Paludisphaera rhizosphaerae: one gene and its partner. The protein of the gene in region 2 interacts with the protein of the main gene of each other region in a pairwise test. Links are inferred from orthologs where the notes say so. Each region holds a gene or a part of one and is shown on either strand. Other genes may lie near its edges.

Region 1 (5,168 bases), on a different replicon or contig from region 2:
CTGCGGGGGCCCTGCCGGAAGCTCGCAGCGACCTTACGCGCGCCGACGAGGAGGCTCAGGAGTTGATCAAGGCCGACGCGAAGAATTCGGCCTTCTCCGCGTTGAAAGGGCGGGCCCTCGGCAAGCTCGCTCTTCTGGACGTTCGCCAGTCGAACGTGAAGGCGGCGCGGCCCCGGCTGGAGGAGGCCCTCGTTCATCTCCGCTCAGCCCGAGATGTGAATCCCCGTAACGCGCGGACGCAGAGAAGCCTCGAAGAATTCGAGGTCGCATTGAGCGGCCTGCCGGCGGCCGGCGACTGAGAGCCTAGGTCTCTCCACTTGTTCTGTCAGGTATTCACGAGGACGTCATCGTCGGGAAGCTCGGGCGACTCGTTCTCCTCGGTGCTGGGATCTTCATCCGTCGCGACGATGTCGATGTCGACCGGATCGCTGCCGTTGGGCGGCTCATTCGTCAGGGTGATGTCTACCGAGGCTTGATCTTCCTTGACGTCGCCGTCCGCCTGCCCCTTCGTCGCCTTCTGCTCGATCAAAACGTATGGGTCTTTTTCGTATTTGAACCCCACGACAAGCAGAATGTACGTGGTCTTCTTGCCGAGCGACTGCTGACGAACGAGCAAACGTGTGATCTTATGTTTGCCATCGCCAAGTTGGACGTAGGGGATGGTGCCCTCTTTAATCGAGAGATCTCCTATGCCCTTCGCGAAGTGGAGAGCGACGCCTCGCCGGGACTTTTTGAAGATCTTGACGTGAGAGTCGGCCATGAAAGCGACCTCCCGATGTGGAGTTGCACAAATCCTTCTCGCACTATTACGCGTCTTGGTTTACTTCGTTGCAAGAAAAAATCGATATAGTCCGATCTGGGGCGTGGCGGCTGCGTTCGTTCGTGATTCAGTTGCTGAAGAGGAAATCGTCGAGCGGGTTTGGGACGTCGTTCGGTTCGGAGTCAACGCTGACGGCGGTCTCATGAATCGTCACGTTGCTCGGCGTGGTGCTTCCGGGCGGCGTATTTGTAACCGTGATATCGATGTCCGCTGTGTCGCCGAAAGTCACTTTCTCTTTTCTCTTGCTGAGCTTGCCGAAATGGTCGGCGTAGAATAAGCCGGCGATTAGTATGGAGTGTTTCGATCCGGGCCCAAGCGAGAGCTTTCGGATGACCGACCGAAGAATCGCTCGAGGATGCGTGGGATCGTTGCTCAGGGTCACTGTTCCCTGATTGGGAGCGACGGTGATGCGTCCGACGTTCTTCACGATCGCGACAATGACGACGGCACGCGCCTCCGCGAAGATTTTGACCCGAGGCGGCAACGCGGGCATGGCAGGGCTCCTCACGGTGTCTGGCGTCAGAGGTGGGCTTCGCGAGTTCTGCGTCTCGATGAAGTACAACGCCGAAGACGTGATGTTGCTTCTTCACCAGGCGAGGCGGGCTCTGCTCCGCGATCGTGCGAGTCCCGCCAACGAATCACTGCGGCAGAGTCAGGCGTTGGGGCGAATTGGTTCGGAATGATATTGTTGATCCGGATCCCATCGTATGCTCTCTGTCCGCCGCCGCAAGGGTGCAGAGATGCAGGATCGTCACGAATTCTCAACTCCAGCCATCCGCTCGAACTCAGCCTCGTCGAGTACGGCGACGCCCAGGGCGTGGGCCTTGTCGAGCTTGCTGCCGGGATCGGCGCCGGCCAGGACGTAGCCGGTCGATTTGGAGACGGAGCCGGTCACCTTGCCGCCCAGGCTCTTGATGAGCGTCTCGGCCTCCGCGCGCGAGCGTTTCGGAAGCGTTCCGGTCAGGACGAACGTCTTGCCCAGGAACGGGAGATTGGCGGCCGTTGATGAAACCGGGGTGTAGGGCTGCGGGTCGACGCCGAGTTCGGTCAACTCGTCGAGCAGGCGCTGGTGGTCGGGTTCCTGGAGGAACTCGTGAACGCTCGCCGCGACGACGGCGCCGACCTCGGGGACGGCTTCCAGATCGGCGAGGGACGCGTTGCGCAGCTCGGCGAGCGTCCGGAAACGCGTGGCCAGGACTTCGGACATCCGCACGCCGACGTGGCGGATCGCCAGACCGTTGATGAAGCGGTCGAGCGTCTTGCGCTTGCTCTGCTCGACGCCCGCCAACAAGTTCTCAGCCGACTTCTCCCCCATGCGCTCCAGTCCGGCGAGCGTCGCCGCGTCCAGCCGGTAGAGGTCGGGGAGGCTCCGGACGAGGTTGGTCTTCACCAGTTGATCGACGAGCTTGTCGCCGAGGCCCTCGATGTCCAGCGAGTCGCGGTGGGCGTACTGCCGCAGCCTCCGCTCGAACTGCTGGGAGCAGGCCGAGGGCCGGTTCGAGCAGCGGTAGTCGACCTCGCCGGGGTCGCGGACGACGGGGGCCTCGCAACTCGGGCAGCGGTCGGGGAAGACGAATTCGACTTCGTTGCCGGTGCGTGCCTCGGTCTCGACGCGGACGACCTGGGGGATGATCTCGCCGGCCTTCTGGACGACGACCGTGTCCCCTTCGCGGACGTCCTTGCGGCGGATCTCATCCGCGTTGTGGAGCGTGGCGCGCTTGACGGTCGTGCCGGCCAGGCGGACGGGTTCCAGCTCGGCGACCGGCGTGAGCTTTCCGGTCTTGCCGACCTGCACGGTGATCTGGGTGATCTTCGTGATCGCCTGCTCGGCCTCGTATTTGAACGCGATCACCCACCGCGGCGACTTGCTCCGCGATCCCAGCCGGTTGCGCTGGCCGAGGTCGTCCACCTTCACCACCAGGCCGTCGGTCTGGAAGTCGAGCGTGTTCCGCCGCGTCTCCCACTCCTTGGCGTGCTCGATGACCTCGTCGATCGAATCGCAGCGGACGACGTGCGGGCTGACCGGGATTCCCAGGGCTTTCAGCTTCTGGAATACGTCGTAGAAGGACGTCTCGTCGAGCCCTCGGACCTCGCCCAGGCCGTGGCCGATGAACTTGAGTCGGCGGCGGGCGCAGAGGCGGGAATCCAGCAGCTTGAGCGAGCCGGCCGTGGAGTTTCGCGGGTTCTCGAAAGGCTTGTCGCCGGCCTCCTTGCGCAGCTCGTTCAGGCGTGCCAGCTCGGCGTTGGTCATGTAGACCTCGCCGCGGACTTCCAAGACCTCGGGGGCCTTCCCGTGCAGCTTCAGGGGGAGGTCGCGGACGGTCCGCAGATTGGCCGAGATGTCGTCGCCGCGCTCGCCGTCGCCGCGGGTCGACCCTAGCACGAACTTCCCGTCTTCATAGCGGACGGAAACGGCCACGCCATCGACCTTCAACTCGACGACGTAGCGGACCGTCTCTCCTGCGTTGAGGCCGCGACGGACGCGTGCGTCCCACTCGCGAACCTCGTCGTAGTTGTAGGTGTTGTCGATCGAGAGCATCGGGACGGCGTGGACGACCGTCGCGAACTGGGATAGCGGCTCGCCGCCGACGCGCTGGGTGGGGCTGTCGGGTGTGGCGAGTTCCGGATGCTCGGCCTCGATCTCGGTCAGCCGCTGCATCAGCCGATCGTAGTCGCGGTCGCTGATCTCGGGGGCGGCTTCCTGATAGTAGAGCCGGTTGTGCCGCTCGATCTCGGCGCGGAGGGACTCGGCCTCGCGCTTCACGTCGTCCGTCGCCATCGTTCGGGCCTCCCTTCGCGCTTCTCATCTTATCGGCCCGAACCGGCCTCGGGGATCAGGACGAGCCTGTCGCGAGGAGGCGAAGCAGCCAGAGGACGACCGCGCCAAGGCCGACCCAGCCCGCGATCGTCCACCAGGTCGCGTAGATCAACATCCCGCGGCCGTCGACATGCACCTGCGAGCGAATCGGCGGCTCGATCCTGACATCCGGCGCGGAGGGCCGAGCCGGAGCCGCTGAATGGTCGAAAATGGGGCGGACGACAATGGTTGCGGCGGGCGGGCGGGTCGCGGCTTCCTCGGCTTTCTTCGCGCCGGTGCGTCGCAGGGCCTCGGCGAGGTCCTTCGTGTCGGTGATCTCACCGAGCGGGGGTAGCTCTCGATCGGCCGCAGGCGAAGCGACGGGCGAAGTTTCGGCCGGCGCAGTCGCCGGCTTCTGGGGGACCGGCTGGGCCGCCAGGCCTCTCGCCGCGGCGAGCTTGTCCTTCACGGACATCTTGCCGGCCGGCGCGGTCGGTGCCGGAGCGGGAGCCGCGGGAGGCGGCGTCGCGGCCGGCGACCCCTCGCCACGCGCGGCGGCCAGCTTCTCCTGGAGCGTCAGCTTGCGGCCCGGCGCAGCGGCGGCGGCGGCCGGTGCGGCTGCCGACGCCTGGGCCGGTGCGGGTGCCGTCAGGATGGTCGCGGGCTTGCGTTCGGCGCGAGCTTTCTCCAGCTTCTCGCGGAGCGTCAGCCGGCCCGGGGCGGCGGGAACGTCGGCGACGACCGGATCGCTGGACGCCGCCGCGCCGTTGCGGGCCGCGATGCGGGCCCCGCGCTCGACATTCGCCTGATCGAGCTTCTCCTGGAGCGTGAGGCGTCGGGCCGGTTCGGCCGTTGACGCGCCTGCGCGGGCCTCGCGCTCGAGCTGGGCCTGACCGAGCTTCTCCTGGAGGCTCAGCCGGGGCTGAGGACCGGCGGCCTTGGGCGTGGGCTCGGGAGCCGGCGGCGAAGGAGACGGCGCCGCTGGTTTCTGGGACTCGGCGGGGGTCTGGCCTCCGCGTCGGGCGGCTTCCAGGATCTCCTGAACACTCGGTCGTCTGGCCATCGTTCGCTTCCGGCCTGTCTGGCTCGAATCGCCCGAATCCGGCCGGCGTCCTCGGGACGTCGGTCGATCAGGCTCGGAGAGGTCCCGCGCGGGGGAAGGTCGGGGGCGTCGAGGACGCCCGCGCCGTTGCTCGCCGCCCACGACCCGACGCACCGGCCGCGGCGAAAATGGCGGGGCCGCGGGGCGTCGGACGACCTTCAGACTAGCACTTTCGCCCCCCTTGGTTCAACGTCGCTCACTTCATGGCGCTGTAGTCGGTGGGGGCCAGGAAGACGGATTCGACCTTCTCGGTGAGCGAGCCGTTCTTCTCGCTCTCGGCCTTGGCCTTGATCCACTCCGGATCTTCGCGGAAAGCCTTCCAGGTCTTGGTCGCGGCCTCGCGGTTGGGGTACGCGACGAGATAGATGAGGGTCTTGTCCTTGGCGTCCTTGTCGTCGGTGGGCACCCAGAAGCCGACTAATTCGGCCCCGTGCTTCTTGAGCAGGGCG
Region 2 (5,634 bases):
CGTTGACCTCGTCGTTGACGAAGTAACCCGCCAGGGCGTCGGACGTGCTGGTGCGACGGACCACGCCGGCCGTGGAGGTCGTCCGCAGGCTGTTGCCGCCGCTCCCCATGCTCGTCGGGCTGGAGGCCGGGGCGGCGAGATCGGGGACGGACGACTTGGCCTTGGAATCGATCGGCGGCCGGAGGCTGCGCGAGCGGCTGCTGCTCGTGGCGGCCGGGATGTCGTCGAGCAAGGGCTCAGGGGCCGCTGTCGGCTGCCGCTCGCTGCTCGTGCTCGGCGTACGGCGGGACGTCGACGCCGGGGACGGGGGTGAGGGGTCTACGGACGAGTCGAGAGCCCCGCTGGGGGTGCTGATGACCGGTTCGCCGCTTCGGGTCGAACTTCCCTGAATCACGGTCGAGCCCGGTTCAACGACGGTCGATCCCGTGCCGCCGCAGCTTGAGCAACCGCCGCCGGCGCCGTTGCAACTCGTGCAAGGGCTGGGGGCCACGACCGCGCGGGGGGCGGCCATGACGGGTCGCAGAACGGAACGCCTGTGATTGCAGCCCGCCGTCAGCAGCATGCCGACGGCCGCGGCCGCGAGGCACGCCCGCTGGGCGCGCAGAACGATCGGGGCCTGTCTACTGGTGGCCATCATCCCATCTCCTGGTCGGGCGGATCATTCGCTCGACATCCCGGGTCGAGCCTCGACACCCATGAATCGCAAGAGCGATGCCGAACCACCGGCCGCACGATCATGGCGAGGGACCAAGAATCCCGACTTCGACTGAAGTCTACACGCCGATCGGCCGAAGGGCGGGTTTCCCAGAGAATTTTGCAAGAAATCCTCAAGTCCGGGGCGAGCGCCGCCGCTTCCCGGCTTGTAAAAACGACAATCGATTGCAAGATTCAGCATTCGTCGACGTGTCGAGGCGACGGTCGCGAGGACTGCGAGGATCTGGATGATGGGGAGGTTTTCGCGGCCCTCGCGGACGAAGTCGATCCTGAGGGTCGCTCGCCCGCACGCAGGCGCGACGCTGGCGACGTTGGACAGGAATCGGTATGCTCGAAACTCTGATCGGCTGAAGGCCCCCGACATCGCGGAGGGCCTTTTTTGCTGATCGTCGCGGATTCTGGGCAGGCTCGGCGAAGATGGTCTTCCCCCCTCGCGGGGGAAGACAGACCCCAAGGGGGTCAGATGAGGGGGACGACCGCCGTCGAACGCGCATTCAATGCAGCGACCTCGAAGCGACGCCGATCCCCCCTCATCCGGCCCTTCGGGCCACCTTCCCCCGCGAGGGGGGAAGGCCGTTAACGATCGCACCCACCCACATCCAACACGGTCGACATTGCTGACGGTCGTGACGATTCGATAAAGAGAGGTCGAGACGCGCCGGGGGCCACAAAGCCCACCGCCGCGTCGGAGAGTCCAACGCCATGCCCGCGTACCACCCGCAGCGGATCGAGCCCAAGTGGCAGGCTTACTGGGAGAGTCGCAACACCTTCGCGACTCCCGACCTCGATCGGTCGCGGCCGAAGCTATACATCCTCGATATGTTCCCCTACCCCAGTGGCGCGGGGCTGCACGTCGGCCACCCCGAAGGGTACACGGCCACCGACATCGTCTGCCGCTTCAAGCGGATGAAGGGGTTCAACGTCCTGCACCCGATGGGCTGGGACGCCTTTGGCCTCCCCGCCGAGCAGTACGCGGTCCAGACCAACACCCACCCGCGGATCACGACCCAGGCGAACATCGACAACTTCCGCCGCCAGATCAAGTCGCTGGGCTTCTCCTACGACTGGTCGCGCGAGATCGACACGACCGACCCCTCGTACTACAAGTGGACCCAATGGATCTTCCTGAAGATCCACGACACCTGGTACGACGCCGACTTCGAGTGGACCGACCCCCAGGGCCGCGCCCGCAAGGGCAAGGGCCGCCCGATCGCCGAACTGCCGATCCCCACCGGAGTCGATCCCGACGCCTATCGCGACTCGAAGCGCCTCGCCTATCGCGCCGAGGTCCCCGTCAACTGGTGCCCGGCCCTCGGCACGGTCCTCGCCAACGAGGAAGTCATCGACGGCAAATCCGAGCGCGGGGGGCATCCCGTCGTCCGGATGCCACTGACCCAGTGGATGCTCCGGATCACGGCCTACGGCGACCGCCTCATCGAGGACCTCGACGTCGTCGACTGGCCCAAGCCGATCAAGGACATGCAGCGCAACTGGGTCGGCCGCAGCGAGGGGGCCGAGGTCGACTTCCCCATCGTGCTGGGCGGCCAGGCCCCTGCCCGTCCCGTCGGCCTCTTCCCCGAGGTTCCCGCCGAGGGCGTCATCCGGGTCTACACGACCCGTCCCGACACCCTCTTCGGCGCGACCTACATGGTGCTAGCCCCCGAGCACTCGCTCGTCGACCGGATTACCACGCCCGAGCAGAAAGCGGCCGTGGCCGCCTACCGCGAGCAGGCCGCGCGAAAGAGCGACCTCGACCGCACGGACCTCGCCAAGACCAAGACGGGCGTTTTCACCGGCGGCCATGCCGTGAACCCCGCCACCGGCGAGCCGATTCCCGTCTGGATCGCCGACTACGTCCTGATGGGCTACGGCACCGGTGCGATCATGGCCGTCCCCGCGCACGACGAGCGCGACTTCGAGTTCGCCAAGACCTTCGACCTGCCGATCCGGGCCGTCGTCGAGCCCCCCGCCGCCTGGCTCCTGGCGAATGCCTCCCCCAGCCGCGAGGACGCCCCGGCCGATCCCGCCAAGCTCCTGCAAGCTTACAAGGCCGACCCCGGCGCGTTCATCGGCGTCTTCCACGACGAGGGTGTCTCGATTCAGTCGCGCAACGCCGAGTTCGTCCTCGAAGGCAAGCCCACCTCTGAGGCCAAGCCGGCGATCACCGCCTGGCTGTCGGGGAGGGGCGTGGGGCGCAAGGCGGTCAATTACAAGCTCCGCGACTGGCTATTCTCCCGCCAGCGATACTGGGGCGAGCCCTTCCCCGTCGTCCTCGACGAGAACGACCGCGTCACGGCGCTCGGAGAGGACGAACTTCCGGTTCTGCTCCCCGACCTTGACGACTTCAAGCCGACCGGAAGCCCCGAGCCGCCGCTGAGCAAGGCGAAGACGTGGGTGACCTACTCGGAGAAGCTCCGGCGCGAGATCAACACGATGCCCCAGTGGGCCGGCTCGTGCTGGTACTACCTCCGCTATATCGACCCCACGAACCCCGACCGCGGCTGGGATCCCGAGAAGGAGAAGTACTGGCTCCCCGTCGACCTCTACGTCGGCGGCGCGGAGCACGCCGTGCTCCACCTGCTCTACAGCCGGTTCTGGCACAAGCTGCTCTTTGACCGCGGCCTTGTCAGCACGCCGGAGCCGTTCCAGCGCCTCGTCAATCAGGGGATGATCCTGGGCGAGACCGAGTACACCGGCTATCGCGAGCCTTCCGGCGCGTGGGTGCCGGTCGGGCAGGTCGCGTTCAACGAGCACGGCACGCCCGCCCGCAAGGGGGACGCTTCGAACGTGCTGGAGACCGTGAAGCTCGACGAGGAGACTGTCGTCAAGAAGGGTGAAGGGTTCGTCCTCAAGGATTCGCCCGACGTCCGGATCGACGCCCGCGCTCACAAGATGTCCAAGAGCCGGGGGAACGTCATCAACCCCGACGTGGTCGTCTCGGAATACGGCGCCGACAGCCTGCGTCTCTACGAGATGTTCATGGGCCCGCTTGAGGCGGTGAAGCCCTGGAGCATGAAGGGCGTCGAGGGCGTCTATCGCTTCCTGGGCCGGGCCTGGCGGATGATCGTGGACTCCGAGGCCGAGGAGGTGAAGGCCGACCCCCACGTCGTCGACGTGGAGCCGACTCCCGAGCAGGCCAAGCTGATCGCCCGGACGATCGCCGCGGTGGGCGACGACTACGAGGCTCTCCGGTTCAACACGGCCGTCAGCCGGCTGATGGAGTTCGTCAACGCCTTCACCGGGGCCGAGGTCCGGCCCAAGCAGGCAATGGAGACGTTCACGCTCCTGCTCGCCCCGATGGCTCCGCACGTCGCCGAGGAACTGTGGGAGATCCTTGGCCATCGCGAGACGCTCGCCTACGAGCCCTGGCCGGCTTTCGACCCGGCCCTGCTCAAGGACGACGAGGTCGAGATCCCCGTCCAGATCCTGGGCAAGCTCCGCGGCAAGATCGTCGTCCCGGCCGACTCCGACGCTCAGGCGATCGAGGCCATCGCCAGGGCCGACGAACGCATCGCGGCTCTGCTGGAAGGGAAAACCGTCCGCAAGGTGATCGTCGTCCCCGGCAAGCTGATCAACTTCGTGGCGAACTGACGGGGACGGCCGGGAATCGTCCACCTCGATCTGGAGGAAGGGACGCATGAAGGTCGCCATCAACGGGGCGGGCGTCGCGGGGCCCGCCCTGGCCTACTGGCTTCATCGGGGCGGTCACGAGGTCGTCCTGATCGAGAAGGCCCCCGAGTTTCGCACCGGCGGCTACATCATCGATTTTTGGGGCGTGGGGTACACGGTCGCGGAACGGATGGGGATCTTGCCGGCCGTGAAGCAGGCCGGCTATCTGGTCCGAGAGCTTCGGATCGTCGACGAGCACGGAAACAGAGTCGGCGGCTTCGACGCCTCTATCTTTCACCGCCTGGCCGACGGCCGCTTCACCAGCGTCGCCCGCGGCGATCTCGCGAAGGCGATTTACAGCACTATCGAGGGTCGTGTGGAGACCATGTTCTCCAACAGCATCGCGGCCCTGGAAGAGAGCGATGATTACATCCGAGTTTCCTTCGAACGCGGCTCGCCGCGCGACTTCGACCTGGTGGTCGGCGCGGATGGGCTGCATTCGACTGTAAGGGAGTTGGCCTTCGGACCCGAAAGCCGATTCGAGCGGCGGCTTGGCTACGGCGTGGCGGCCGTGGAGGTCGAGGGATATCAGCCTCGCGACGAACTCGTGTATGTCGCGTATGCCATGCCGGGCCGGCAGGTCGCTCGGTTCGCTCTTCGCGACGATCGGACGTTGTTTCTCTTCATCTTCGTCGACGAGGAGGTTGAGGGGGCCAAGCCTCACGATGTTGCGGGGCGGAAGAGGCTCCTGCATCGGGTTTTCGGCGACGGCGGTTGGGAATGTTCCCGGATCCTGGAGGCCGTCGATCAGGTCCACGACGTGTACTTTGACAACGTCAGCCAGATCCGGATGGACGCCTGGTCGAAAGGACGGGTCGTCCTGGTCGGAGACGCCGCCGCGTGCGCATCGCTCCTCGCCGGCGAAGGGGCCGGGCTGGGTTTGACCGAGGCCTATGTCCTGGCCGGCGAACTGTTCCGGGCGCCCGGCGACCACCCGGAGGCCTTCCGACGCTACGAGGAGCGGTTGCGAGGGTTTGTGGAAGGGAAGCAGAAATCGGCGAAGGGATTCGCCTCGACGTTCGCCCCCAAAACGCGGTTCGGAATCTGGTTCCGCAACCTGGCCACACGCTTGATGGCGGCGGATCCGGTAGCTCGCGTTCTATCCGGCGGCATGGTTCGGGACGATTTCGAGCTTCCGGACTATGGGATGTAGGCGGGGCTGCGTCCTCTCATGAGCCGCCCCAGGAGATGAAAAAACGGCTCGTATGGCCTATGTTGCGCTGGGGAAGCCCGAATAATTCGTGAGAAGGG

The links. Proteins that work in one complex are often made in the same cells at the same time.
Region 1: the proteins of leuS (region 2) and ligA interact in binary tests that used the Escherichia coli proteins (3 or more experiments, as listed by UniProt). The link is inferred for Paludisphaera rhizosphaerae from one-to-one orthologs.

The regions. Positions count from the first base shown.
Region 1 is NZ_JAALCR010000006.1:311,218-316,385, forward strand. What follows is about bases 1,086-4,045. They hold ligA (NAD-dependent DNA ligase LigA), read right to left. Parts: upstream 3,600-4,045; coding sequence 1,572-3,599; downstream 1,086-1,571. Other genes in these bases: G5C50_RS10290 (hypothetical protein), read right to left, coding at 1,086-1,313; G5C50_RS10300 (hypothetical protein), read right to left, coding at 3,655-4,045. In the rest of the region: G5C50_RS10280 (serine/threonine-protein kinase), read left to right, coding at 1-299; G5C50_RS10285 (hypothetical protein), read right to left, coding at 326-760; more of G5C50_RS10290, read right to left, coding at 888-1,085; more of G5C50_RS10300, read right to left, coding at 4,046-4,680; G5C50_RS10305 (NIPSNAP family protein), read right to left, coding at 4,916-5,168. UniProt on the Escherichia coli protein: DNA ligase that catalyzes the formation of phosphodiester linkages between 5'-phosphoryl and 3'-hydroxyl groups in double-stranded DNA using NAD as a coenzyme and as the energy source for the reaction.
Region 2 is NZ_JAALCR010000001.1:226,145-231,778, forward strand. Bases 1,080-4,505 are described here. They hold leuS (leucine--tRNA ligase), read left to right. Parts: upstream 1,080-1,416; coding sequence 1,417-4,305; downstream 4,306-4,505. Other genes in these bases: G5C50_RS01000 (FAD-binding domain), read left to right, coding at 4,352-4,505. Outside these bases: G5C50_RS00990 (peptidoglycan recognition protein family protein), read right to left, coding at 1-634; more of G5C50_RS01000, read left to right, coding at 4,506-5,536.